Regions from separate parts of the Companilactobacillus sp. HBUAS59699 genome, predicted to be linked through region 1. Evidence: riboswitches for the same ligand, from Rfam matches in the RefSeq annotation. Region 1 holds a riboswitch; the other holds the start of a gene.
The links. Region 1 has a riboswitch for tetrahydrofolate ahead of U8519_RS08735 (folate family ECF transporter S component). Riboswitches for the same ligand answer to the same signal wherever they lie in the genome.

Region 1 (11,397 bases):
TGAATGTTCCCGGATTACAGCTATATATCGTTCAACTTGCTGAAAAATTCACACCTAACGAAATTTCTCTAGCTTCAGCTTTAAATATTTCAGCTTTCAATGTCGGTATCACCTTTGGTTCATCGATCGGTGGACAAGCTGTCGCTGCTGATCAATTGAGTAATACTCCTTGGTTAGGAATAGCCATGCTGGTCGTTGGAATCGTCTTGATCGTTGTCCTACAAAAGATGGTTGCCGCCAAAGACTTGACACCAAATGATATTGAATTAGAGAATTGCTAAAACTTGAGTAATCTTCGAATGATGGTAAGATATTAATACTAGTTTATGAGGATGGTAATTATTTATGAAACAATCTATTTATAATATTGGCGTTGAAGCTACTATGAGCATTATTGGTGGAAAATGGAAGCCAATCATTCTCTGCCACCTCAAACATCAAACCATGCGTACCGGACAATTACGCCGTGCCATTCCCAATATCACTCAAAAAATGTTGACGCAACAATTACGTGAATTAGAAGACGACGGCATCGTGGCACGTAAAGTCTACAATCAAATACCACCTAAGGTTGAGTACTCATTGACTGAATACGGAGACAGCTTGAATCGCATCCTTGAAGAATTGTGCCTCTGGGGTGAAGACAACATTGCCCGTCGCAAAGCCAAAGGTGAAAACATTATTCTACTAAAAAGCGATTATCTAGATACACAAGACCTATCAGATGTTGAATAACTAAAAAGAACAGTTCATAACGAACTGTTCTTTTTGATTGAACATTAGTTTATTAATCGTGATATACTTTTAAAAGAGTTTATACAATTAATTGCGAGGGGATTTATCGTGGAAAAATATTATATAGTTGATAGTTCTATTCTCCCAGAATCATTTGATAAAGTTATCAAAGCCCGTGACTTGTTAGAGACTGGCAAATCAAACAACGTTAGTGAAGCTGTTAAGATGGTCGGTATCAGTCGTGGCACTTACTACAAATATAAGGACCTAGTCTATCTTCCAGATGAAGATATGAGTGATCGTAAAGCCTTGATTTCAATGATGTTAAATCACGAACAAGGTATCCTATCCAAAGTACTAGGAATTATTTCAGAGACTAACGCTAGTATCTTGACGATCAACCAAAACATTCCGATCCACAATATTGCCAGCGTTGTCATTTCCTTAGATATTAGCCATCTAACCGGCACGCTTGACGATTTAATGGATAAATTACGTGAATTTGATTTTATCAGTAATGTTCAATTGATATCTGTCGAGTAACTATTTAGGCCAAGCAATATACATTGCAATGATCACGCCAAAGGTACCAATACAATAGAAGAATTTTGAAATGTACTTACTTTTGATGTGACTAGCTGACAACAAAAATGACAACCCAATGACAAATGTCAGAGGAATCGTTAAAAAATTCATGCACTGTCCTCCGTTTAATTAGATTAATTATTAATACTAATGTAACGAAAAAATGTGACGAAATAATGAATAACATATGCCTATTTAATGCGCAAACAAAAAACGAGCTCTTGTAAGAAATCCAACCTGTGATTTCTAAACAAGAACTCGTTTTTTTATGGTCACTTATATTCAACAGCGACTAATGAACCTTCTTCATCTCATCTCTAACTTGAGAAATAAAATACAACGAACCAGTAACAAACAATACATCATCTGATCCCATTTTAGACTTAATATCATCAAGCCCATCGTGCCAGTCGTCTACCAACGTTATCTCATTGATATTCTTCAATCCGGCATAATCTTCCAAATTTAATGAACTAGGAAAATCAAAAGTAGTTATCGTGATCTCAATATTTGGCACTTGTTCCAGCATATTCAACATTTCATCGATGTTTTTGGTTGTAATGGCAGAGAACAACACGTTAATATGCTTATCACCAAATTCATTAACCATATTGTCAGTTAAACGACGCATTGCATGCGGGTTATGGGCACCGTCCATAATGATCATTGGATCTTCACTGACCGTTTCCATCCGAGCAGGCCAACGAACCTTTTTTAATCCTGAACGAATGTGACTCTCATTGACACGAATACTTTCATGCTGACAATATAAGGAGAATAATTCCAGGGCCACACCAGCATTCTCAGTCTGATGTTTACCCTTGAGTGGAATCCGTAGATCTTTGAGATCAAATTGGTGATTTCTAAAATTAAACCTCTCATTACGGTTCTTATCAAATCCAATATAATCAACTAAGAAATCTCTATTCTCACCATAAAAAGGAGCGTGGGTTTCAGTAGCTTGATGATCGATCACCGATAAAGCTTCATCCGGAATATCCCCAGCCACGATAGGAACATGATATTTGATAATACCAGCTTTTTGTTGAGCAATCTTTGCTAGCGTATCACCTAAAATATCAACATGATCCAAGCCAACAGTTGTAATTGCTGTAAGCATCGGATGGACAACGTTGGTACTATCCATCAATCCACCGATTCCAGCTTCAATAATGGCAATATCGACTCGATCTTTGAAGTAATAAAATGCCATCCCAGTTAGAATTTCAAATTCAGTTATACCTTGTAAGTGTTCATCTTCATCTAATCGTTCAATCAATGGCATAAACACATTTACTAATTCAACGAAATCATCCTCCGGAATTGGTTGTCCATTTACTGAAATACGTTCATAGAAAGTTTCGATATACGGTGAGGTAAATGTTCCAACTGTCAAATCGAGTTCTTCCAATAGACATCGAAGATACATGACAGTTGATCCCTTCCCATTCGTTCCAGCAATGTGAATACTCTTAACCTCATCTTCTGGATTGTCCAACATCTTTAACAAGGCATTGATCCTATCTAACCCTGGTCTTGATCCAAATTTTCTTCTCGTATGAATCCAAGCTACGGCTTCTTCACCTGTTCTGATCATAATTAACACCCCTTTATACTGATGCGATGATTACCTTTATGCAGCAAATCTCTTAGATAGTGACTTAAATGGAATAACATTGCCAAAGAATACGATCATAACAGTTTGAAGTGGCAACATTATTGATGCTTTGACGATGCGAATCATCCACAATCTACCATCTGTGAACGGAATCTTGTACATAATTGATAACCATAATGGTGTTAAGAACAAACTAATAATCAAAGTATTCAACAATACGCATAAAAAGGCATTCTTCCAACTTATTGGTTTCTTATAGAAGAAATATCCATACAAGACACCCGTAATAAATGAATTGAGGGTAAAACCGATAAAGAATGCACCTTTACCAAGAACTGTACTACCAATCAAATCCGCAATGACTGATCCGATCCCCGTCCAAAGTGGTCCGAATAAACTAGCCATAACAACTTGCGGTATAAAATCAAAAGTTATTTTTAACAATTGTGTTTCAAAACCAAAAACTTGTGACAATACTATCATTAATGCAATTAATAATCCCATTGTTGCTATAAATTGTGCGTTGCTTCTTTTATCCATTCCTAGCATCTCCTTTTAGAGCTGCCACATAAATCTTTATGCAGCGAATGCGTTGGCAAAACCGCAAATGGATCGTCATTTTTCGTTCGGAAAGCACATTCCGTCTCTCCGACACTTAACGCTCTACCAACTACTCTGTCCTATTTGATATTTTTTAATGTTGAAACTTATAACTAAAGTAATAAAATCCTGAAACAAAGATAGAACCACCAACAATATTTCCTAAATAAACTGGTATCAAGTTATTCAAGAAATCTCCCCAAGTAACTGCACCTTCGAAGATGGCTGCAGGAATCACAAAACAGTTGGCAATACTATGTTGGAATCCAATGGCAACAAATATCATAATTGGAAACCAGATACCGATTATCTTACCGGCAGCATCTTTAGCTCCGTATGAGAGCCACAATGCTAAACCGACAAACCAATTACAACCGATGCCCGAGACAAAACTGGCTATGAAGGGTGATGCTACTTTGCTTTGAGCAATATGGATCAAATCATCACGGAAAATTCCAACATGAGTCAATCCCACAATATACCCAAAGAAGTAAGCTACAAAAACGGCACCGATAAAATTGGCGAATGTAATAATAATCAAATTTTTAACAAAATCCCACCAATAAACTTGTTTAGCATATGCTGCCAAACTGACCGCCATCATATTACCAGTCACTAACTCGCCACCAGCTAATAAGATAACGATCAAACCAATGGGAAAGACGGATGCGCCAACTAAGGCGGCAATACTAGCCAAATCAGATGGAATCGATGCTGAAACTCTGATGTAGGCTAAATATCCTAAGGAAATCATGGCACCTCCGATGAATCCTAGAATAAGTTTTGCCAGAAGCGGCTTTTGAATCTTGGCTGTTCCTTTGGTAATACTTAATTCCACAATTTCTTCAGGACTGTACACTTTCTCATCCCCTATTTTCAAACTATATCCAATTCCTCAAACGTCCCCAAGATCTTAATATCTTGCGAAACACTAACGAACGCCTTTGGATCTACTTCTTTCATGATCGCAGCTAAGATTTCCATCTCATAGACGGTGATAACCGTGATCAAAACTGATTGAGTATTAAAATCATATGCACCATAAGCCTGCGGTATAGCAGTTATACCACGCTTTAATTTCTTTTGCAGTGCCGGTATTACAACATCTGGACGACGTGTAATGATCATCACTTGGACCTTTTGATGCTTGACGTAGACCAGATCAGTAACCTTTCCACTGACAAAGATCGAAACCAAACTGTAAAAGGCATATGGCCAGCCGAACAAATAGCCGGCAGTTAAAACAATCACACCATTAAAAGCCATGGAAATCGCTCCAACACTAATACCAGTTGCCTGACGCAAGGTAATGATCAATGCGTCCATCCCACCAGTAGAAATACCGTGTTTAAGAGCTAATCCCATTGAATATCCATTGATCAATCCACCGAAAACTGCACAAATTATTGGATCTTCGATCAACGTCATATTAGGCATTATTTGAATGGCAAATGAAGCAAATGTAACTGCAATGATAGTAAACACAACAAACTTACGATTGATCTTGAACCATGCCAGAATGAACATCGGAACATTAAGCAGGTAATAAATAACTGAGATAGGTATGTTGATGTTATCGGCTCTTTCAGCAAGTGTTGATAATATCTGAGCTATACCAGTTAATCCGCCAGAATAAATATGTCCTGGCTGCCAGAAGAAATTCAAAGCCATGGAATATAAGACAGCGTATATCATAGCAATCGTCAGTTTGGTAACTACATCTTGCCAAAACTTTTCTCGCTTATCATTCAACATGTTTTAAATTTGCATCCCTTCTAAATAACTTTTGATACCACAAAGAGCAAGTAAAAAGGTTCGCAGCGGTCTAAGTCATTCAACACTTTTTTACTTGCTCATATGCTAATTATTTAAATTGAATATCTAAGTCCACTGTCTTTTCAACAGCGTTCAATAAATTACCATTTTCAAGCACTTCTGTGGCTTTATTTAGTTCGTCGTAAATTTCGATATCTTTATCATTTTCGATGAAACTAACTGACTTACGGAATTCTTCGTATGCAGGTTGTGTACCTTTTCCAAGTCCGTATTGACGTGACTTGATATCTAAGGCTTGGCAAGCAGCCATGATTTCAGTAGCAACGATTCTTCTTGAATTGCCAATGATTTCTGCGGCTGTACGTGCAGCAGTTGTACCCATACTTACGAAGTCTTCTTGGTTTTCACATGAAGGAATTGAATCAACACTGGCTGGATGTGCTAAGATCTTGTTTTCTGAAGCAAGTGAAGCACAAGCATATTGTGTGATCATGAATCCTGAATTAAGTCCAGGATGTTTAACTAAGAATGAAGGCATCTTGCTTAATTGTGTATTAACTAAGCGCTCTACACGACGTTCAGAAACATTCCCGATTTCTGAAGCAGCAATTCCTAGGAAGTCAAATGGTTGTGCCATTGGTTCACCGTGGAAGTTACCACCTGAGATAACTTTTCCTTCACGAGTAACGATTGGATTATCAGTAACTGAGTTGATTTCGATTTCGACTTTTTCTTTAACGTAAGCAATTGAATCCTTACTTGCACCGTGAATCTGAGGAATACATCTCAATGTGTATGCATCTTGAACACGGTCCTGTGTTGCTTCAGTTGTGTAGTCTGAACCATCGATCAATCTACGGATGTTACGAGCTGTTGCTAATTGACCACTTTGTGGACGAATCGTGTGTAGATCTTCTTCGAATGGACTTGAAATACCGGAATGAACTTCTAATGATAATGCACCAGCAATATCTGAGAGTTTTAATAATTCGATTGAATCATATGTTGCTAAAGCACCAACAGCTGTTAGAACTGTAGTTCCGTTGATCAAGGCTAGTCCTTCTTTAGCACTCAAGCGAATTGGTTCAAGACCAGCATTTTCCATGGCTGTCTTACCAGGTAGTAATTCGCCTTTGTAATAAGCTCTACCTAATCCTAATAGTGGCAGAACCATATGTGCTAATGGAGCTAAGTCTCCTGATGCACCTAATGAACCTTTTTCAGGAATAAATGGATGTACTCCCGCATTTAACATATCCATCAATGCTTTAACTGTACTCAAGCGAATTCCTGAGAATCCTTTTACAAGTGAATTAACACGAATCAACATAATGGCACGAACAACATCTTCTGGGAATGGATCGCCATAACCTGATGAATGTGTTCTGATCAAGTTCTCTTGTAATTGAGCTGTGTCTTCTTGAGAAATACTTACATTACAAAGTGAACCAAATCCTGTGTTAACACCATAAACAACACGTTTGTCTTCAACAATCTTATCGATGATCTTACGTGAGTCATTAACTGCTTGTTCTGACTCAGGTGCGATACTTACCTTGACGTTATTCCGTGCTACTGAAACAACATCTTCAAGTTTCAAACTGTTACCGTCTAATACGATTGTCTTTTCTTTGATCATTTGTAAAACCCCCATTTATTTTTATAATTCAAAATTTTAAGCTGGATCTACATCATCTGAATCTATATTTGAATTCCCATCAGATCCCAATTTCTTACCTCTAATAAACAAGAAGTACATTGTACTTGCTACAATTACACCCACAAGTCCAGCAATAAGGTTAACCGGATTAGCTGCAGCAACTACCCAAGCACTAACAATAATGGAAATTACAGGAATAACTGGTCCGAATGGTAGTTTGAAGACTGGTTCGTTGTCCATTTTTTTCTTTCTTAACCAAATTACGGCAAGTGCAGTTGGAATGTATTGAAAGAATCTGAAAACAACACTTAATTCAGCTAATTGTTCGAATGAACCACTTAGTAAGAATAGAACTGTAATAATACCTGAAACGATAATGGCAACGAATGGAGCGCCTTTTTTATTTTGTTTAGCAATAATTTTTGGTAACAATCCTTCGTCAGAGATAGAAGCTCCATAACGAGGGATCATCAGTGAATCACCCATATTCAATCCAGCAATTGAGATCAATGCACCGATTGAAATAATCCACTTACCAGCAGGTCCTATCATTTCTACGAAAGCATCTTGAACAGGAGCGTTACTTTGTAAGATCCCTGTTCCTAGCATTGCGATGGTTCCGGCAATAATCATGAAGTAGAATAATGAAACGATACTGATCGATCCGATAATAGCCTTAGGAACATTTTTCTTTGGATTACGCATCTCACCAGCAACAACTGGCAAGGCTTCGAATCCGATAAATGCATAGAACACTGTCAACGCAGTTGAAGATGCAGCCTTAGAAATCGTCATTCCAGGACTCAATTGTACGAACGGTGTGAAGTGTCCAACTTTGATACCATGTTTAATGAAAAAGATTGTAACAAGAGTAAATGCAATAATTGGAATAATCTTAGCGATAGTAATTGTAATTGTAAAAACCTTTGAAGTTTTAATACCAGTACTATTGATAATTGATAAGAACGTTACTAATAAGATACTTATAATTGTGTTTTTTCCTTCTAACGAAGGGAATGTTTGAATCAATAATTTAGCAAAACCAGCTGCCATAGCAGCCCAAGCTACGATAGTAACGAACCAACCTAGGATACCAACGTTGAATCCAACGAAGTCACCAAATGCTGTTTTAGCATATTGGAAAGCTCCACCGTTCTTGTTGAAATATCCAGAAACTTCAGCGAAACAAACCGCTAGCATCAGAACCAGCAATACATCCAGTAACATGGCGACCAATGAAGCTGGTCCCAAGTCCTTGTAGATGTCCTTTGGTAGAAGGAAGATCCCTGATCCGATAACAGCATTGATACCATAGAGCGTGGCTCCATTAAGACTGAACTTTGCGTCTTCGCCGACCTTATCTAATTCCTCGATATCTTTGATATCTGAATCTTCAGGAATTTGGCTTTTACTTTTCATGTTTGATTCTCCTCTCAGTGTTAAACCTGTTCTTGAAGCGCAATTCTTATTTTGATTCCTTCTCACTTGTCCAAACTAAAATGGCCATAGGATTTATTGAAGAACCTGCCGCACTTGTCACAAACATTGTCGAGGTTGAATTTGTTTTAAAATATAATGATTCATTTTTACTAACGAATTTACTTTGCATTGATTCGTCGTCTTTAAAAATCACTGAGCATCCATGTAAGAAATAACAAATGTATTCTGTATCTTCCTTAAGCTTCAAAGATTTATTATCGATTAGAAAGTTTATATGTCCTTCAAGATCAGAACGATATATCAAATTAAAATCAACACATTTGCCATGACTAGTAATCTTGTCATCTCCTGCAAAATAATATTTTTGAAATGGATCCAGAGTAATCGTCTTAGTTCCATTCTCCAAAGTTAATTGATTTTGCAGCGGTAATATTATTCGGTTATAACCCGGCAAGGGTGTAAATTCTGTCGTATCTAATTCAACTGTCGCACTAGAAATCCGATAGTCAAAATTGCCTGGTCGATATTGTCCATTGGTTGGGGATAGATAAAATTGCTTTGTCTGACCCCCACTCCAATTTGAAACTTGGTAGTCATCCTCTGTTACTTTAAGTAATTTCATTTCTAGAATAGTCCAGAGATATTTCCATTCTCATCAACATCAATACGTTCTGCAGCTGGTGATTTTGGTAATCCTGGCATTGTCATAATTGCCCCAGTTTGAGCAACGATAAATCCGGCACCGGCAGAAACTTTCAAGTTACTGATCTTAACTGTGAAGCCTGTTGGTGCACCTAACTTCTTAGCATCGTCAGAGAATGAGTATTGTGTCTTAGCCATACAGATTGGATAGTCATTAAATCCTAATCTTTCTAATTCTGATAGTTGTTTACGTGCTCCGCGTGTTAATTCAACACCTTCACCGCCATAAACTTTTTGTACGATCTTGTTTAATTTCTCTTCAATTGAATCTTCCAAATCATAGACAAAGCTGAAGTTATTTGGTTGGTCAGCGGCTTCAACTACTGCATTAGCTAGTTCAACAGCACCTTCTCCACCTTTACCCCATACATCAGATAAGGCAACTTTGACACCAATATCTTCACATGCTTGTTGTACAACAGCTAATTCAGCATCGGTATCGTTAGGGAATTTGTTAATAGCCACAACTACTGGCATTCCATAAACATTTTGGATGTTATCAATGTGCTTCTTCATATTTGGTAATCCAGCTTCTACTGCTTCAACATTCTCTTCATTCAAGTCTGTCTTCTTGACGCCACCATGCATCTTTAAGGCACGAACTGTTGCTACAAGAACAACTGCATCTGGTTGCATATCAGCTAGACGACACTTGATATCGATGAACTTCTCAGCACCAAGGTCAGCACCAAATCCTGCTTCTGTAACTGCATAGTCTGAATACTTCAAAGCAAGTTTTGTAGCTAAGATACTGTTACATCCATGGGCAATATTAGCGAATGGTCCACCGTGAATGAATGCTGGTGTGTGTGCTAATGTTTGGACAATATTAGGATTGATAGCGTCTTTCAATAAGGCTGTCAATGCTCCTTCTGCCTTCAAGTCACCAGCTGTAACAGGATCACCATCCATGTTATAAGCAACGATCATCTTACGTAATTTTGATTTGAGTTCAGTAATATTATTTGATAGGCACAATACAGCCATAACTTCTGAAGCAACTGTAATATCATAACCATCTTCACGAGGAACACCGTTCACACGTCCTTGCAATCCATCCACAATATGACGTAATTGACGATCATTCATATCAACCACACGTTTCCATGTAATCTTACGAGTATCAATGTTCAAGGCATTTCCTTGATGAATATGATTATCTAATAAGGCAGCTAATAAGTTATTTGCGGCACCGATAGCGTGGAAATCGCCTGTAAAGTGAAGATTAATATCTTCCATAGGAACAACTTGAGAATGTCCACCACCAGCAGCTCCACCTTTGATACCAAAGACCGGTCCTAATGATGGTTCACGAACAGCAATCGCTGCTTTTTTACCAATATTTGATAATGCATCAACTAATCCAACTGATACAGTTGTCTTACCTTCTCCGGCAGGTGTTGGCGTGATGGCTGTAACTAGGATAAGTTTTCCACGTTGGCTAGCATCATCTAGGTCTTTCATGTTGTTAATATCGATCTTAGCTTTGTATTTTCCATACATTGATAAATCATCTTCAGGAATACCAACTGATTCAGCAATTTTTTGGATTGGTTCCATTTCAACTTGGTTTGCAATTTCAATATCAGATAAACTTGCCATAATATTTAATTCCGCCCTTCTCATCAGTATTAACAGCTATACAATTTTCAAAATTTCTTCGTAGATCTTATCTGCCAAAGGACATCCTTCTTCTAATAAGGCTGTTCCTTTTTCTTTGTAATCTTGTACGAATGCTTCGTCTTTGATGCCTGATAAGTTGATCAATACGTTCAGCCATGCGCCTTGAAGTGCTGACTTCAAATTCAAAGCAGCAACTCCTAAGTCACTGGCTGCATTAGTATTTGACTTACCAATAATCGATTCAGTAACTCGCAATGCTTCGACACATTTCTCCATAATGTCAAATGGTGCTTTAGTAGCGCCTTGAAGTGCTTGTTGCATGGCACTTCTACGTGCAGCTTTTTCTTCATCAGTCGACTTAGGCATGGAGAACACGGCTGACACTTCATTGAATGCTTCCGTATCCTTATCGATAGCGTCAAGCAATTCCAGTTGTAATTTTCCAGCTTCTTCACGAGTTTCTTTGGCAATATCTTCAAATTCTAAATATTTCTTCTTGCCAATCGTAAGTTCAGTCACCATCTTAGTTAACGAGATTCCCATTGAACCGGCAAGTGCAGATGCTGAGCCACCGCCTGGTGCTGGTTCATCCGAACCAAGAACAGTCATGAATTCACGTACTTGCATGTCAGTTAATTTCATTGGTCGTTCTCCTTAA
Region 2 (11,397 bases), on a different contig from region 1:
AATAGAAGTATATAAGTTTAATATATCATAACTATACCGGTAAAAAATTGTATATAAAAAACAAAAATAGCTAATATACTGAGAAACAATCTCAATATATTAGCTATTTATTTTTTGCTTAAAAATCTAAACTAGGATCCGAATTCAAACTCAAATCGGCGAAATCACCCTTTTCAAATTGAATCTGAGCAATGGCACCGATCATAGCAGCATTGTCACCACAAAGTCTAAGTGGCGGGAAAACTAATTCCATGTCCAAATGACGTTTTTCGATTTCTTCTTTTAATCTTTTGCGAAGTCCTTGATTGGCAGCAACTCCACCAGCAACAACTAATTGATTAACCGGATGTTGCTTCAAGGCACGGAAGGTCTTATTACTCAAAATATCAAGTACTGCTCCTTGGAAACTGGCGGCAAGATCATCTTTGTTCAAATCTTCATGCACCTGATCAGCGTGGTGAACACGATTGATGAAGGCACTCTTAAGACCACTAAAACTGAAGTCCAAGTTATCTTCCTGAACCATAGCACGTGGGAAATCAAAGACATCTTTACCGACTGCAGCCATTTGGTCGACTTGTTTACCGGCAGGATAATTGATACCTAGTACTCGACCGATCTTGTCATAGGCTTCACCAACAGCATCATCACGCGTATCTCCGAGAGTCTTAAATTCTCCTGGAGCTGTGACCAATACTAGTTCAGTATGTCCACCTGACACTAATAAGGCCATGAATGGGTACTTCAAATCTGTTACGAAGTTAGCCGAATAAATATGACCTGCCAAATGATTTACTTTGATCAATGGTAAGTTATGGGCAAACGCCACTGTCTTAGCGGCCATGATTCCAATCAGTAATGAACCAACTAATCCTGGTCCATAAGTAACAGCTACTGCATCGATATCATCATAAGTTACTTCAGCTTCACTCATTGCTAAATCGATACAATGAGTGATCTCCTCAACGTGATGACGACTGGCTACTTCTGGAACGACTCCACCGAATCGTTGATGACTCTTGATTTGTGTTGCAATTATATTTGATAATATTTCCTTACCATTCTTAATAACAGCTACGCTGGTCTCATCACAACTGCTCTCGAACGATAATATCAATGTATCTTTTTTCAAAATTTCTTCCACCTACAGATCCACCACCATCTCCAAAGCATCATGGTGATTTCTAAAGTAATACTTCTCATGAATAGTTCTAGTTTTAAACCCAAATGCTCGATAAAGACTAATTGCAGAATCATTCTCAATATCTGCTTCAAGTGAAAGGGACGAGAACTCATATTTACGACAATAATCAAATACTTGATTTAAAAACAAATGTCCAATACCTAGATGTTGTAATCCCGGCATTACAGCAATGTTAGTAATATGAGCTTCGTTTTTGTTTTTCAAGGACACTCCAATAAATGCCACACAAGTGGCATCTTCCACTAGTGACAAATACAAAGCATTTTTATTTCTCAATTCCATATCAACGATATCAACTGGCCACGGTACTGGCTGTGAATAAACTTTTTCTTGAATATTCATAAAGTCACCAGTATCACTTGAATTCGATTTACGCAGTATGAAATTTCTACCATCAATACTAACCGACTGTTGCTCAAAGGGATACTTATCTACATGTCCTGTTGGCCAAAGTGTTTCTTTAAACTTCCTCAACATAGGAAATATTGCCATCGTCCTTGTGACCTTTTTCATACCAATCATGTTCAGCCTGTGTTAGGCGCAAGTATGTTGGTACAAAGCTATCAATATCTTTTACGGTTTCAGCATGTTCTGCTAACTTCGCCAACTTAGTTGCATCTGGCAAACTATCTTCATCAGACATGATATCGGCAGTCGGATATTTCTCTCTTATCAAATCGGTCAATCTTTGAGTGGCATTAATGAATTCTAGCTTATCTTCATCATAGTTCTGTAATAAATCTAACAATTTGTTCATCGTAATGTGTTGATCTTCAACGATATTAACGATCTCTCCTTGTTTATTCAAATACACACCTGCATAAGCATTATCGTTTCTAGCATCCATCAAAGGAACACAGAGTTTGTCTTCCTTACCGTCAGCTGCTAGTAATTGTAAACTAGAGATTCCTACCAGGGGTTTATTCAAAGTAAAGGCTAATGTCTTAGCAACTGTTACTGCAATTCTTACTCCAGTGTAAGATCCCGGACCGTCAGCAACCGCAATTCGATCGATATCGTTTACTGATAAATCAGCATCTGCGAGTGATTTTTGAATATCGGGTAATAATGTAATACTATGTGTTTTCTTTTCAGTAGATTCAACGTGTGCGAGAACCTTACCATCCTCAACAACTGCAACACTTAATGGCTTATTTGATGTATCAAAAGCTAAAATTTTCATATGATCCCCTCAATCTTAATAGGAATATTCTACCACATAATTATATAACGAAAATGAACTATACCATGGATCCATTCTGGAAATAAAAAAATCGACCATCAACGGCCGATTCTATTAAATCTAGAATTGCTGATCCATTTAAGAACCAAGTATAACAATCCTGTTTGATAAACTAAACTAAATAATTCCTTGAGAATTCTTGGAACTAACAATGTCCAATATGGCAAGTTCGTCATCATTTGAATCCACAACGTGTTCAATCCTGTGTTAACGATCACCGTAATCAACAAGACAGCCACGAAGGTTCTCCAGATCGTTACCTTGTGGTTGTAAAGTACAAAACCATAGATCAGACCAGCTACTAACGCTGAAAATGTGAAGCCCCAGAAGAAACCTCCCGGTGCTGGCATTATTACGTTACTAATAATATCAGCGACCACATTAGCGATTGCTGCCTTATAAGGTCCAAAATAATATCCCATTAGTCCTATTGCTATGAAGCTGAAGCCAACCTTCAAGGTATTGCTACCGATCGACAGTTTGCTCAAAACCATCTCCATTGCAATTAATAAAGCCATCCACGTCATTTCGTGGACATTGATAACACGACTTTTCGTATTCATTCACGACATCTCCTCGTAGGAGCTGCCACAACATATAACTAGAGGCTAACGAATTAACTAACTATATAAAGTGGCGAATGCGGAAACAAAATCGCAAGCAATAGCTCTTCGTCCGGTGTTCACATTCCGTTCCGCCGGCACTTTACGCTTTGAATCCTACCCCAAAAATATTTTACTTGAACATATTACCATAAGTTAATAATTCGACCTAAGGATTATGCTTACAACCTTTTTCATAACTTGATATAATTATTTTTCTTCCCAAGTTATCTTAGCAACGGCGTTCAATTCACCATCACTCTTGATCCAATGAGTTGTGGTTAAGTTCTCTTCATCGATCTTGGCGAAAACTTCTGGTTCACTGTGGATATTCAATTCCTTGTCATACTTAATATCCATACTCTTAGCACGATGCTTTTCCACGAAGTCGATTCCTAATGAATCAACCATCCAATCAAAATAATAAGAATTATTCACATGGCGATTAACGTCAATATTGTAATAGCCAATATGTTGACTCTTCTTGATGTCATAGTCTTCTGGCTCACGCAAGCGGGCAAAGCGTTTGATCTTAGTAATTTCTTCAGCTCCAAAGAAATCTGTCAATTGATCAGCTGCACTAACCATCTTACGTGCTTTAACATCAATAATAACAAAGGCACTGGAAAGATCGACCATGCGGTTGCCGTCTAAGTCATCGATCCAAAAATCACGATAGAAGAAGTACTTGTTATAACTCGTTGCACGAGTACTTACTTTTAGTTTTTGACCCAGAGTGGGCATCTTTTTAATATCCATATGATATTGAACGACGACCCAACCTAATCCTCGTTGGACCATCTCTGAACTATCAGAATCTGACTCGTGTAATTGCTTCTCTGAGATCAATAACATTGCATCGACTAATGATGATAGACGCATGTCACCCGTTAAATTAGCGAAATAAAATGGAAATTCTATTTCCTGTGAATAGATTTGTTCTGTCACTTTATTCTTCCTTCCCAATTCCATGGTATAAATTGTAAACGATCTGTTTACGGAGGTCATTTTGACTGGCCACTTCTTTAATAGCTTTGTTAGGCTTCTCGCCTGATTGAATCAATAAATCAATCGAATTGATGATCTCTGAGTCAGACATATCTTCAACTTCTTCGACCGTCTTCCCTGATAAAATCAAAACGTACTCACCTTTGGGGTCATGTTCTTGATAATATTCGATCACTTGATCGATAGTCCCACGTAAGAATGCTTCGTGAATCTTAGTTAGCTCACGGGCAAGAGTTATTCGACGGTCTCCACCAAAGAATCGCTTCAGATCTTCGACTGTCTTAACAACTCGATATGGTGATTCATAAATAATCGAAGTCTCGATCCGTTGTGATAAGTCCTCAAGTGCTTCCGTGCGTTCCTTACCTTTACGCGGTAAGAAACCATAGAAATAAAACGGTTGTGGTTCAATTCCAGAAGCAATGAGCGCGGTGGTTGAAGCACTGGCACCGGGTAGTGGAACTACGGCAATATCAGCTTCGATCGCGGCCTTAACTAATTCCTTACCAGGGTCACTGATCGACGGTGTTCCAGCATCACTCACTTGAGCAATATTGATTCCTGAATTCATTTTTTCGATCAACTCAGGGATTCGTTGTGCTGTATTGTGTTCATGAAAACTGATCAAGTCTGTCGTGATCTCAAAATGATTCAATAGGTTCTTCGTATTTCTAGTATCCTCTGCCGCGATCAAATCTGCGTCTTGCAAAATTTTGACGGCTCGAAAGGTCATGTCATCTAAGTTGCCAATCGGTGTTGGCACTAAAAAAAGGCAGCCCTTCGAATTATTAACAAAACTCCTTTGTTCATTCATTCAAAATGCTCCCTTACTTATTTTTATTCGGCTTACTGTGATGCCCGTAAATTACTCCGAGACAGAAAACACACTCTTCATTCTCTTTGCGATGAGAACCATAAAATTGTTGGCACACGTGGAAACCCTTGTGGTACAACTTCTCTAAGTTCAAACGTGAAGTAGGCAATTCACTTTCGTTAAAACTCTTGTCTTCATATCCAAGTTTTTCCAATTGTTTGCGAAGATTGTGATTCTCCATCTTGAGTTCTTCTTTTTCTTCCAAATCTTTCGATAGTTGTTCCTTGAGCGCATCAATTTGGTTACTCAAGCTACCTAATTGATTAGAGATAGATGCAAACTCGTCATACAAATCCTTTTCTGCCATTGTCTCACCTACTAACCCACAAATTTTAATGACAAATCCTCTAAAATTGCTTGAAATGCGACGTTACTCTTCCACATTTCTTCAGCCTTAAATAATTCATCCGAAAAACTAACGATCTGTTGAATACTTTTATTTGAAAGAACATCTTCTTTAATAAGAAGTGATTTATTTAAATTGTACCTAATTGATAATATATCACTAAACATCTGATTCATCATATCGAAAACCAAATGCTGGTGGCTCTTATTCTCCACCAATGGCATTATATCAGTCTGTACGTCTATAAAACTATTTATTTTTTTCTGATTGCATTCTTTCATCCAGACGTTCAAAGCAGCAGCCAGTTGTTGATAATTTTCACCAGTTGTTGCCTGTAAGAATTTGATATCAGAAATTTTTAACGCTGTCTGTGCTTGTTCAGTTTTATATCCGAGTTTAACTAAACTATCGATCTCTTCTTCATTACTACTGTTAGATAGATGAAATATTTGAACACGTGAACGAATCGTCTGTAACATTTGCTTAGCAGAATCTGCTAACAAAATCATCATCAGATTGCCTTCAGGTTCTTCGATAGTCTTCAACAAGTTATTACTGGCAGCGTTAGTCATTTTTTCAGCTTCATCGATGATCAAGATACGACGGTTACCTTGAGTAGCTGTCATATTAGCTTCTTTTTTGAAGTATTTAATATCATCGACACCGATACTTTGCTTATCTGTTTTGACTTCCAAAACATCCGGATTATCCCCAAGTGCTATCGTCTGACATTTTTGACAAGTTTGATCCGGCATCCCATCTTGCAAATTATCGCAGAACTGACTCTGTGCTAACCAAATCGCTACCTGCTGCCTTATCTTCGATGAAGCACTGTCGATCAAATAAGCATGGGACAACATATTAGACTGAATAATCTTCTGAAATTCATGCAGTACTCGTGGCTGCTCGCTTAGTAAGTTTCCCATTGTTTAAAATCTTACAAATTTATCCACAGGTAGGATAAAACAAGTAGCTCCTCCGACTTGGACTTCGATTGGATCATTGATCCCTGTGGCTTCTGGCAATGCAAATGTTGAAGTGACATATTGTGTTCTAGTATGACAAGTCTTCTTGATTACTTCCAACGCTGCATCAACTTTATCATCTTCGACACCAATAATAAAAGTTGAGTTACCGGACTTCAAAAATCCACCGGTTGAAGGAAGACGTGTTGCTCTGAAGTCACTCTTTACTAAGTGTGTCTGTAATTGTTGACTATCTTTATCTTGAACAATTGCTAAAATTACTTTCATTTTATTTACCTCCATCGAATACGTTTGGAAATCTCGTAATAATTACTTCTAATGTATCGGAAACAACTTTTTCCGGTTTCTGTTCTGCATTGATACTCTTTATTCTATCAGGATTAGCTGCTACTAAGTCAAGATAAGAGTCGTGAACTCGCTTGTGAAAGCTCAAAGCTTCTTGCTCTAAGCGATCCATTTCGCCTTCATGATCCTTACGAATCCTAGATAGACCAACTTCTGGTGAAATATCAAAATAAATTGTCAAATCTGGTAAAGTACCTTCAATTGCAAAATCATTGATTTCAGCCACTTCTTTGGTACCTATCTTGCGGCCTCCACCTTGGTAAGCGATGGAGCTATCAACAAAGCGATCACTTAACAAAACCTTGTCAGCAGCTAAAGCTGGCCTGATGACATCGACCACATGCTGTCTGCGAGCTGCTGCATATAATAAAGCTTCTGTTCTATCATCCATTTTTTCATCGTGAACAGCCAATATGATTTTTCTGATCTGTTCGGCTATTTCACTGCCACCAGGTTCACGTGATTCAACTAATTCCTTACTTGTACGTTCTTTCAACATTGGAATCAGTGCGTTCAAGGCCGTAGTCTTACCGGCTCCATCTGGACCTTCGAATGATATAAATATACCTGACATCTAGTACTCTCCCTTTTAATACATTGGTTCTATTTTACTTGATATTGTTTTGGTAAACAAGCTATTGAAAAAGCCGTTATCTACTTGTAGATAGCGACTTTGTGGGTTCTAAAACGAGTTGCGAGGTGACCAACCACTGCGCTTACTACGCCTAAACAAGGATGCCAAAACCGCATCATTGTTTAGCCTAGGTAATGCTCATGGTCTGCCCGTCACCTCTCCACTCTCTACCAATGTTTCTCAGCTCGGCTAGGTTGTTTCAAAAATGTATCTTCATCGCCAAAAATAATATCAGTTGTATGTTTGGCCTGTGCTTTGCGGCGTCTGGCTTCTAAATACAAGAACTGATACTTGGCACGATCGATTCTTAATTGTAATCTGGCCTCGTCTGAAACTTCTAGTGAATTATTCATTATATGCTGCGAATTACTGATCTGTTGTTGAATTCTATGAATACTATCCATCAATCGATCATTTTCGATTTTTTCAACACTATCTTTTTTTCTACCAAACATGTTAGATCTCCCTGCGACCTAGAACAGCACTTTTCAAAGTCATTTCATCGGCATACTCAATGTCTGATCCAACGGCTAATCCATGAGCTAGTCTAGTTACTTTTATACCTGCCGGTTTTACCAGTTTGGCTAAGTATTGCGCTGTTGCTTCTCCTTCTGGAGTTGCGTTTGTAGCAATAATCAATTCCTGCACTTTACTATTTTCACGTAAACGATTAAGCAATAGCTTGATGTTCAAGTCTTCAGGACCTACGCCATCAACTGGTGATAGAACTCCCCCCAAGACATGATACAAACCATTATAACTATTCATATCATCCAATGACATTATATCTTTTGGCTGCTCAACAACCAAGATTGTTGATTGGTCACGATTCTTGTCACGACAAATTGAACAGATATCGTCTGTAGTAATATTTCCACAGATCTTACAAAATTTTAAATCATTCTTAGCAGACATAAGATTGTCGGCAAATTCTTGTACCTGACTCTTATCCATGCCTAATGTAAAGAACGCCATTCTTGTCGCTGTTTTGCGACCAATTCCTGGCAACATCATATAACTATCAATTAATTTTGAAATTGGCTCTGGATATCTCATTGATTACATCAACCCGTTTGTGTATTTACCTAACTTGGCATCTTTATCTTTGTCGACCTTGGCCATACCATCATTCAAAGCATCGATAAGCATATCTTGCAATGTATCAGGATCGTCAGGATCAATAATCTTTTCATCGATTTTAATATCTAAGATTTTCTTGTCACCATTCATTTTAACGATAGCAAAATCGTCAACTGAATGTCCTTCATAATCTGTTTGGCTTAATTGTTCTTGAGCAGCTGCAACTTCTTTTTGCATCTTTTGGGCTTGGCGCATGATATTGGCCATGTTACCACCCATTCCACCCATATTTGGCATTCCTTTACTCATAAGTAATTCTCCTTTTAATTAGTTATTTTATTAATCATCTTTAACTTCAACCACACCATCGTCACCGAATAATTTCAAGGCTTCATCAACTGTGGGATCAGTCTTTTTTTGTTCTGACTTAGATTCTACATTGTTACTCTTGTTAGAATCAATATTATTATCAATATATTCTTTTCGAACTATTGGCCATTGGGCTTTTGGTACCAATACAACTTGGCAATCCTTCTTCAACAACTTGCCCACATTATTAGTCAATTCATCTAAGAAACCATCTTGAGCTGTTTCAAACCACATTTCATAATCAAAGGCAACGACGATTCCGTCATTAGAAGCTGCCACCGGTTCAGAAATACTCATGATCGATCTCTGAGTGATCGACAGCATACTCATTAGATCCGGCCAAATATCCTTAGCCGTATTCAGATCAGCTTTTGTAGCATGTTCTAGGACTTGATAGATAGCCGTTTTATTTAGATGAGTTCCTTTTTTACTGCTTCGTTTAGGCTTATTATTCGATCTTTGATTATTATTTTGTACTGGTGCCTGATTCGATAATTGTTTTACTTCTTGTTTCAAATTAGCAATTTCATCACCAAGTTGATCTACTCGATGATTATCCACCGACTCTTCATTGTTTGTTTGAGGTTGAGCAGTAGTGATCATTTGTTGTTCAACCTTAGGTTCACTGATCTTAACAGTTAAAATCTCCATATAAACATCAGTCTGATTGGAATTCTTCAGGTTCTTCTGAGTTGCACTGACTTGATCGACAATATAAAACAATCTAGTATTATCGAACTTATCGGCAATTGCCAATAATTCATCCGTCATGACTGACTTATCCATCTGTTGAGATAGGTCAGAATTGGAATTGTACAAGATCAAATTACGACAAACTCGAATTATCATTTCAGTGAATCGGACTGCTGAACGACCACTAGCCAAAATCTGATACAAACTAGTCAAGGCATCTGCAGGACGATTGTCAGCAATGGCCGTCATATACGATACGATCTGTTCGTTACTCAGTGCTCCTGTGACTTCTTGAGCATTCTTCAACGTCAAGGTATCATCACCATATGACAATGCTTGATCCAAAATACTCAAGGCATCACGCATTCCACCTTCTGCAGAAGCAGCAATAATATTCAAAGCTTCTTCGTCATACTCGATGTTCTTATCATTTAAGATGTAAACCATTCGATCAAGAATATCTTGACGAGAAATTCTTCTAAAAGTAAAACTCTGAGTTCTTGAAATAATTGTTGCTGGAATCTTCTGTGGCTCCGTAGTTGCGAGAATAAACATAACATTCTCAGGTGGTTCTTCCAGAGTCTTCAGTAAAGCATTAAAAGCACCTTGTGAAAGCATATGAACCTCATCGATAATATAAACTTTGAACTTAGCTTCAGTAGGTGCATATTTGACCTTATCACGAATATCACGGATCTCCTCAACACCGTTATTGGAGGCGGCATCGATCTCAATCACATCATTCAAACGATTCTCATTCGCAGCCTTACAGATTTCACATTCATTACAAGGCTCACCATCATGTGGATTCAGGCAGTTAACTGCCTTCGCTAATATCTTGGCACAAGAAGTTTTACCAGTACCACGTGGACCACTGAATAAATAGGCATGACTGGTCATGTTACTTGCCACAGCATTACGTAAGGTTTGCGTGATTACACCTTGACCAATTACATCTGAAAAAGTTTGGGGACGCCAAACTCGATATAGTGCTTGATATGCCATATTTCCTCCTTGCTTTAACACATTACTTAAATTTTACCACAAAATATCACACAGACTTACGAAATTGATTACACATCTAAAAATAAAAAAACTCCTAATCAATTAAGATTAGGAGGCTAATATACATAACAAAAGGCACATGGCACAACTCACTTAGTGCTGCTTTCTTCCGAACCTGACACGATTCACAAGAGCACCATTGCCCTAAGGCCTTTCGGCACTAACTATAATACTATAAATCAATAATTAATGCTACTTTTTACGGCGGATTTCTCTAAAGAAATTCCGCAACAAGTCGCCGGTCTCTTGTTCCTTGACATTAGCCAAGACATCCGGCTGATGATTGTATCGAGTATCAGTCAGTAAATTAACGATCGATCCAGCTGAACCAGCTTTGGGATCACTGGCACCAAAAATAACCTCTTCGATGCGACTGTTAATAATTGCCCCTGCACACATTGGACAAGGTTCAAGCGTTACAAACAAACTCGTATGTTCCAAGCGCCAGCTTCCAATTGAAGCACACGCCTCCTCAATCGCAATGATCTCCGCATGCTTAATGGCATCTTGGGTTTCTTCACGTTCATTCGATCCACGACCGATTATTTTGCCAGTTTGATTGTCAACAATTACACAACCAATAGGAACTTCAGCACGTTCTTGAGCCTTCAAAGCTTCATCAATCGCTTGATCCATATAATGATTAATTTGTTCTTCTGAAAAAATCATCTAACTAAACCAGCTTACTTCTTAAAATATAATATCCTTTTTCACGAGTAACGATTTCAACATTACCATATGTTGCATCCATTAATTTCTTAGCTGAAGGAGCACCTTGTTTCTTTTTAATAACGACCCAAAGTTCTCCATTTTCGACTAAGTGTTCCTTAGCGCCACTGATAATACCTGATACAACATTCTTACCCGCTCGGATCGGTGGATTTGAAACTACTAAAGCATATTTGTTGTCTATCTTTTCGTACACATTGGATTCGAAAATATTAACGT

Region 2: another riboswitch for tetrahydrofolate. It lies ahead of U8519_RS03895 (folate family ECF transporter S component); the one in region 1 lies ahead of U8519_RS08735 (folate family ECF transporter S component).

Annotation. Positions count from the first base shown of each region.
Region 1 is NZ_JAYKTV010000004.1:50,382-61,778, forward strand. It holds gene U8519_RS08710 (MFS transporter) at 1-281, shown strand, start outside; gene U8519_RS08715 (winged helix-turn-helix transcriptional regulator) at 346-735, shown strand; gene U8519_RS08720 (ACT domain-containing protein) at 844-1,278, shown strand; gene U8519_RS08725 (hypothetical protein) at 1,279-1,431, opposite strand; gene U8519_RS08730 (bifunctional folylpolyglutamate synthase/dihydrofolate synthase) at 1,613-2,917, opposite strand; gene U8519_RS08735 (folate family ECF transporter S component) at 2,954-3,478, opposite strand; THF riboswitch at 3,518-3,618, opposite strand; gene U8519_RS08740 (formate/nitrite transporter family protein) at 3,633-4,397, opposite strand; gene U8519_RS08745 (YitT family protein) at 4,415-5,293, opposite strand; gene hutH (histidine ammonia-lyase) at 5,403-6,953, opposite strand; gene U8519_RS08755 (APC family permease) at 6,990-8,393, opposite strand; gene U8519_RS08760 (HutD family protein) at 8,440-9,036, opposite strand; gene U8519_RS08765 (formate--tetrahydrofolate ligase) at 9,039-10,718, opposite strand; gene U8519_RS08770 (cyclodeaminase/cyclohydrolase family protein) at 10,755-11,381, opposite strand; gene ftcD (glutamate formimidoyltransferase) at 11,394-11,397, opposite strand, start outside.
Region 2 is NZ_JAYKTV010000002.1:65,543-76,939, forward strand. It holds gene tsaD (tRNA (adenosine(37)-N6)-threonylcarbamoyltransferase complex transferase subunit TsaD) at 119-1,132, opposite strand; gene rimI (ribosomal protein S18-alanine N-acetyltransferase) at 1,145-1,696, opposite strand; gene tsaB (tRNA (adenosine(37)-N6)-threonylcarbamoyltransferase complex dimerization subunit type 1 TsaB) at 1,665-2,387, opposite strand; gene U8519_RS03895 (folate family ECF transporter S component) at 2,486-3,010, opposite strand; THF riboswitch at 3,080-3,176, opposite strand; gene U8519_RS03900 (acyl-[acyl-carrier-protein] thioesterase) at 3,260-3,997, opposite strand; gene rsmI (16S rRNA (cytidine(1402)-2'-O)-methyltransferase) at 3,999-4,871, opposite strand; gene U8519_RS03910 (initiation control protein YabA) at 4,885-5,238, opposite strand; gene U8519_RS03915 (DNA polymerase III subunit delta') at 5,250-6,203, opposite strand; gene U8519_RS03920 (cyclic-di-AMP receptor) at 6,207-6,530, opposite strand; gene tmk (dTMP kinase) at 6,532-7,182, opposite strand; gene U8519_RS03930 (YaaL family protein) at 7,410-7,697, opposite strand; gene recR (recombination mediator RecR) at 7,699-8,298, opposite strand; gene U8519_RS03940 (YbaB/EbfC family nucleoid-associated protein) at 8,302-8,610, opposite strand; gene dnaX (DNA polymerase III subunit gamma/tau) at 8,662-10,389, opposite strand; RNA gene ffs (signal recognition particle sRNA small type) at 10,516-10,598, opposite strand; gene U8519_RS03955 (nucleoside deaminase) at 10,642-11,118, opposite strand; gene U8519_RS03960 (class I SAM-dependent methyltransferase) at 11,123-11,397, opposite strand, start outside.